Linked DNA regions of Pseudolabrys taiwanensis. Each later gene encodes a partner of the first gene's protein in a complex. Links are inferred from orthologs where the notes say so. Each region holds a gene or a part of one and is shown in the gene's direction. Other genes may lie near its edges. The genes, in order: tig and rpsG.

Region 1 (3,213 bases):
ACGCGGCACAACGCCATGGTGCTTGGCCCGGGCGGGGGCGTCGGGGCGCCGATGCGGGCGCAGGTGCTGGCCGCGCTGGCGAGCGAGGCGGCGGTGGTGCTGGACGCCGACGCGCTCACCAGCTTCGCCGACAGTGCCGACGACCTGTTTTCGGCCATCGGCAAGCGCGCCGGGCGAGCCGTCATCCTGACGCCACATAGCGGTGAATTTGATAGGTTATTTAAAGAGATAAAGAAAAATCTGAAAGTTATAGGTAAACTTGATCAAGCGCGTGCGGCGGCGCGCCTGAGTGGCGCTGTTGTCTTGTTCAAGGGCGCCGACACGGTGGTCGCCGCGCCGGATGGGCGCACGTCCATCGCCGACAACGCGCCGCCTTATCTGGCGACGGCCGGCGCCGGCGACGTCCTGGCGGGGATGATTGCCGGGCTGCTCGCCCAGCACATGCCGGCTTTCGAGGCCGCCAGCGCGGCCGTCTGGCTGCATGGCGAGGCGGCGGCCGCGTTCGGTCCGGGGCTGATTTCCGAAGACCTGCCGGACGCGTTACCGGCCGTTTACCGGCGGCTGTTCGCCGCCCTCGGGGCCGCGTCCCCCGGTCCGCGCAAAACCTTGTGACGCGGCGAAAAGACCCCAAATTTTTGCTGCAGGCCGAACCCTCCATGATATAAGCCGCGCCGCTCGTTCGAGGCGGCCGCTGCGGCTTGCCTTGTCGGGTATCGGCGCGTTAAGCCCTGCCGATTGCGGCGCAGGATGTTTTCCTGCGGTGCCCTTTGCGGGCGTGGCGGAATTGGTAGACGCGCGGGATTTAGGTTCCCGTGTCGCAAGACGTGGGGGTTCGAGCCCCTCCGCCCGCACCAGGCCAAGGGCTCGTAATGACGTTCGCGGGCGTTGGTCCCGTATTCCGACACGAGTGGCGCGTGCGGCTTAATGGTGAGCCGATGCGACGCGAGTGCAAGCAGAGAAAAGTGTGGTCATGCAGGTTACCGAAACGCTCTCCGACGGTCTCAAGCGCGAATACAAGGTGGTCGTTCCGGCCTCCGAGCTCGACGCAAAGGTCAACGCCCGGTTGGATGAGCTGAAAGCGCGCGTCCAGATTCCCGGCTTCCGTCCGGGCAAGGTGCCGGTGTCTCACCTCAAGCGCCTCTACGGCCGCGCCACCATGGCCGAGGTGATCGAGAACGCCGTCCGCGAGGCCAACAACCAGATCGTGTCCGAGCGCGGCTACAAGCTCGCTGCCGACCCGAAGGTGACATTGCCGACGGAAGAGGGCGCCGTTCAGAGCCTGATCGATGGCAAGAGCGACCTCGACTACACGATGGCGATCGAAATCGTGCCGCCGATCACGCTCGGCGATTTCAAGACCATCAAGCTCACCAAGCTGACCAGCGACGTCACCGACGAAGAAGTCGATACCGCTCTGCAGCGCATCGTCGATCAGAACAGGCCGTTCGCGCCGAAGGCGGAAGGCGAGAAGGCCGCGCAGGGCGACCGCGTGGTGATCTCCTACGCCGGCTCGATCAACGGCGAGGCCTTCGAAGGCGGCACGTCGGACGAGGCGCCGGTGCTGATCGGCTCCAACACCTTCATCCCGGGCTTCGAGGAAGGGCTTGTCGGCATCGCCAATGGCGAGACGCGCACGCTCAAGGTCAAATTCCCCGAGCACTATCAGGCCGAGCACCTTGCCGGTAAGGACGCCGAGTTCGTCGTCACTGCCAAGGCGATCGAGACCCCCGGTGCGGTCGAGCTCAACGACGATTTCGCCAAGACGCTCGGCCTCGAATCGATCGCCAAGCTGCGCGAAGTGGTCAAGGAAAGCCTCGGGCGCGAGCACAGCGGCATGAGCCGGCAGAAGCTCAAGCGCGGGCTGCTCGACCAGCTCGACAAGATGCACAAGTTCGATCCGCCGCCGTCGCTGGTGGAGGAGGAGTTCAACCGCGTCTGGAAGTCCGTGCTCCAGGAGATGGAGACCGAGAAGAAGACGTTCGAAGACGAGAACACCACCGAAGAGAAGGCCAAGGCCGAGTATCAGGCCATTGCCGAGCGCCGCGTGCGCCTGGGTCTCGTTCTTGCGGAGATCGGCGAGAAGAACAATATCACCGTCACTGACGAGGAATTGAACCGCGCCGTGATGGAGCGCGTGCGTCAATTCCCGGGTCAGGAGCAGCGCGTCTACGAATATTTCCGCAAGACCCCGGAAGCCGTCGCCGGTTTGCGGGCGCCGATTTTCGAGGAGAAGGTGGTCGACTTCCTGCTGGAGCTCGCCAGCGTCACCGAAAACAAGGTGTCGCGCGAGGAGCTTTACAAGGAAGACGAGGCGGCTGCCGCTTAAGGGGGCGTACACCTTGCGGTAAGGCAGGGGCGCAAATAGATCATCGCCGCGCGGCCGGAAGGCTAAGCTCGTTCTAGCCTTCCGTGATTCGCGTCTAAGGAGCCGGTATGAAAGACCCCGTCGAAACTTATATGAACCTCGTCCCCATGGTGGTCGAGCAGACCAACCGGGGCGAGCGCGCCTACGACATTTTTTCGCGGCTCCTGAAGGAACGCATCATCTTCATCACCGGACCGATCGAAGATGGCATGTCGACCTTGGTGGTGGCGCAGCTTCTCTTCCTGGAAGCTGAGAACCCCAAGAAGGAAATTTCGATGTACATCAACTCGCCCGGCGGGGTGGTGACGTCGGGCATGGCGATCTACGACACCATGCAATTCATTCGTCCGGTCGTGTCGACGCTGTGCATCGGTCAGGCCGCTTCGATGGGCTCGCTGTTGCTCGCGGCCGGCGCCAAGGACATGCGCTTTGCCTTGCCGAACGCACGTATCATGGTGCACCAGCCGTCCGGCGGCTTCCAGGGCCAGGCGACCGACATCATGCTGCACGCGCAGGAAATTCTGAACCTGAAGAAGCGGCTGAACGAGATCTATGTCCACCACACCGGACAGTCGCTGAAGAAGATCGAAGACGCGCTCGAGCGTGATTATTTTCTCACGGCCGAGGCGGCTCGGGACTTCGGACTGGTCGATAAAGTGATCGACAAGCGGCCGGAAGAGATGATGGGCAAGTCCGTCTGAGGGGTCTCGGACGGTTCCCGTCAGGCGGCGAAGGTGCGAAAATCGCCTTCGTTGCCTCGGCAATACCGCTTTTGCACGCTGAAATGCGACGTTATCGTTAATCGATTCTTGATTATCACGTCGTTAGCATGCTTCGCTTAGGGTTGG
Region 2 (3,162 bases), 700 kb from region 1 along the record:
CCGGCTTCTCGCGAGTCGCACCCTGGCTGCCGCGTGGCGCCGATGCCGCTGTCGTCAACGTCGCCCGTGAGCGAGACGACTCGGATTCGCTGCTGAGCCTTTACCGCCGACTCATTATGTTGCGTCGCAGTCGCCCGGCTCTGACGCAGGGTGGTTACCGGCCGCTGGAGGCCACGGCTGGGTCACTGGCCTACCTGCGGGAGACTGACGATGATCGGGTGCTGGTGGCGGTGAATATGAGCCCAAATTCTGTGGCAATCGCTGTACCGGAGGCTGTATTGGGCCAAAAAGTGCTTATATCGTCGACGAGCGGTCGAGAGGGCGAGCGCTGCGATCGCCACCTGACGCTTCACGGCGACGAGGCGGTGGTGGTCGGGTAGGCCGCCAATGCCCGGCGCGGTGGCGCCGAGGTGGCCAAAACCGCGATGTTTCGCGCGCTTTCGCCTTGACTTGGCCGATTCTCACCGATACATACGCCACACTTTACGGCAGGCGGTGAGCTTCGCTTGTTCGGAACGGCCGCCCGGCCAACCTTCTGGAAACGCTGAAATTTCTTGAAGGCTTCGCGCTGGGCACTACGCCTCGACCAATGAAGCTCAAACGCTGCCTCTGACAGCCGATGTCAGGTTTGGATTGATGGGCCAGGGTGCTTAACCGCGCCGGGGCCGTCACACACGGAAAAGCGCCCGCCGCGCGAACGCGGATGGCGCGTTTCCGTTTTGCGTGCCGGAGACGGTGCGCGAACGCGCGCGGGCGTGACCGCGCAAACGATGCCGGGCTCCACGCCCAACGAATGAACTGGCGGGCTTGCCCGCGAATGAGCCGGGCGCAAGCCCGACAGTCCGGGCTTTCAGGCCCACACGAGGTAGCGAAGGCTTTACGATGCCGACGATTAACCAGCTGATTGCGAAGCCGCGGCACCCGCTCAAGGCGCGTAACAAGGTGCCCGCGCTGCAGGCGAGCCCGCAGAAGCGCGGCGTCTGCACGCGCGTCTACACGACCACGCCGAAGAAGCCGAACTCGGCGCTTCGTAAGGTCGCCAAGGTGCGTCTGACGAATGGCTTCGAAGTCATCGGCTACATCCCGGGCGAAGGTCATAACCTTCAGGAGCACTCGGTGGTCATGATCCGCGGCGGCCGCGTGAAGGACTTGCCGGGCGTGCGTTACCACATCCTGCGCGGCGTGCTCGACACGCAGGGCGTCAAGAACCGTAAGCAGCGCCGTTCGAAGTACGGCGCGAAGCGTCCGAAGTAAGGATAAGCGTCATGTCCCGTCGTCACGCTGCAGAGAAGCGCGAGATCATTCCGGACCCGAAGTTCGGCAACATCGTCGTATCGAAGTTCATGAATGCCATCATGTACGACGGCAAGAAGTCCGTCGCGGAAGGCATCGTCTACGGTGCGCTCGAGACCATCGAGAACAAGACCAAGCAGAACCCGATCAACGTCTTCCAGCAGGCGCTCGACAACGTGATGCCCTCGATCGAGGTGCGTTCGCGGCGCGTCGGCGGCGCCACCTATCAGGTTCCGGTCGAAGTCCGCACGACCCGTCGTCAGGCTCTCGGCATCCGCTGGATCATCAACGCGGCCCGCGACCGCAACGAGCGCACCATGACCGAGCGTCTCTCGGCCGAGCTGCTCGATGCGTCGAACAATCGCGGCAATGCCGTCAAGAAGCGCGAAGACACGCACAAGATGGCGGAAGCCAACCGCGCGTTCTCGCACTACCGCTGGTAACGGCGGCGAACGAATTCAGGAACGACCAGTATGGCTCGCGCTCACGCAATTGAGAACTACCGCAACTTCGGCATCATGGCCCACATCGATGCGGGCAAGACGACGACGACCGAGCGGATTCTCTATTACACCGGCAAGTCCCACAAGATCGGCGAGGTGCATGAAGGCGCCGCGACGATGGATTGGATGGAGCAGGAGCAGGAGCGCGGCATCACCATTACGTCGGCCGCGACGACCGCGTTCTGGAACGGCAAGCGCCTGAACATCATCGACACCCCCGGCCACGTCGACTTCACCATTGAAGTCGAGCGCTCGCTGCGCGTGCTCGACGGCGCCGTCGTCGTGCTCGACGGCAACCAGGGCGTCGAACCGCAGACCGAGACCGTCTGGCGCCAGGGCGACAAGTACCGCGTGCCGCGCATCGTGTTCGCCAACAAGATGGACAAGACGGGCGCCGACTTCTTCAAGTGCCTGGACGACATCGTTGATCGTCTGGGTGCCAAGCCCGTCGCGATCCAGCTGCCGATCGGCGCGGAAAACAACTTCACCGGCATGGTCGATCTGGTGATCATGAAGGCGTATGTCTGGAACAACGAGGCGCTCGGCGCCAAGTTCGAGACCGTCGACATTCCGGCCGATCTCGCCGACAAGGCGAAGGAATATCGCGAGAAGCTCGTCGAAGCCGCTGTCGAGCTCGACGACGATGCGCTGACCGCGTTCCTCGATGGCAAGGAGCCGGACGAGGCGACGCTGAAGCGTCTCATCCGTAAGGCCGTGCTCACCGGCGCTTTCTATCCCGTGCTGTGCGGCTCGGCCTTCAAGAACAAGGGCGTGCAGCCGCTGCTCGACGCGGTCGTCGACTATCTGCCGTCGCCGCTCGACGTGCCGGCGATCAAGGGCATCGACCCGGACAAGAACAACGAAGAGACGAGCCGCGAGCCGAAGGATGACGCGCCGCTGTCGCTGCTCGCCTTCAAGATCATGGACGACCCCTTCGTCGGCACCATCACTTTCTGCCGCATCTACTCCGGCGTTCTGTCGAGCGGCACCGGCGTGATCAACTCGACGAAGGAGCGCAAGGAACGTATCGGCCGCATGCTCCTGATGCATGCGAACAACCGCGAAGACATCAAGGAAGCCTATGCCGGCGACATCGTCGCGCTGGCGGGGCTGAAGGAAACGCGGACCGGCGACACTTTGTGCGATCCGGATCACCCGGTGATCCTCGAGAAGATGGAATTCCCGGAGCCGGTCATCGAGCTCGCGATCGAGCCGAAGTCGAAGGCCGACCAGGAGAAGCTGGGCGTTGCGCTGGCGAAGCTCGCCGCGGAGGATCCGTCCTTCCGTGTGTCGACCGACGCCGAGAGCGGCCAGACCATTCTCAAGGGCATGGGCGAACTGCATCTCGACATCAAAGTCGACATCC

Evidence for each region.
Region 2: the proteins of tig (region 1) and rpsG are in contact, whole or in part, in a crystal structure (PDB 3GTY), measured with the Thermotoga maritima proteins. The link is inferred for Pseudolabrys taiwanensis from one-to-one orthologs. Residues at the interface, in WP_004081061.1 of Thermotoga maritima: Glu122, Val124, Val129, Leu130, Tyr133, Glu188, Gly259, Ile262, Tyr263, Glu266, Ser270, Glu273, Gln274, Glu277, Arg308, Gln311, Ile312, Ser315, Tyr316, Glu325, Arg329, Arg336, Leu363, Phe366, Trp367, Arg373, Leu377, Arg381, Leu384, Glu387; in WP_004081843.1 of Thermotoga maritima: Lys34, Lys52, Lys55, Glu59, Arg62, Gln63, Glu66, Asn67, Lys69, Val71, Arg95, Ala109, Lys110, Lys111, Gly112, Arg113, Pro114, Glu117, Glu121, Ile124, Ala125, Tyr127, Asn128, Asn129, Thr130, Gly131, Lys135, Asp139, Arg142, Met143.

Annotation. Positions count from the first base shown.
Region 1 is NZ_CP031417.1:1,345,636-1,348,848, reverse strand. Bases 252-3,148 are described here. They hold tig (trigger factor), read left to right. Parts: upstream 252-970; coding sequence 971-2,326; downstream 2,327-3,148. Other genes in these bases: clpP (ATP-dependent Clp endopeptidase proteolytic subunit ClpP), read left to right, coding at 2,434-3,066; DW352_RS06460 (NAD(P)H-hydrate dehydratase), read left to right, coding at 252-612. In the rest of the region: more of DW352_RS06460, read left to right, coding at 1-251. UniProt on the Bacillus subtilis protein: Involved in protein export. Acts as a chaperone by maintaining the newly synthesized protein in an open conformation. Functions as a peptidyl-prolyl cis-trans isomerase.
Region 2 is NZ_CP031417.1:643,640-646,801, forward strand. The notes cover bases 155-3,000. They hold rpsG (30S ribosomal protein S7), read left to right. Parts: upstream 155-1,265; coding sequence 1,266-1,736; downstream 1,737-3,000. Other genes in these bases: DW352_RS02925 (alpha-amylase family glycosyl hydrolase), read left to right, coding at 155-380; rpsL (30S ribosomal protein S12), read left to right, coding at 883-1,254; fusA (elongation factor G), read left to right, coding at 1,767-3,000. Also shown: more of DW352_RS02925, read left to right, coding at 1-154; more of fusA, read left to right, coding at 3,001-3,162.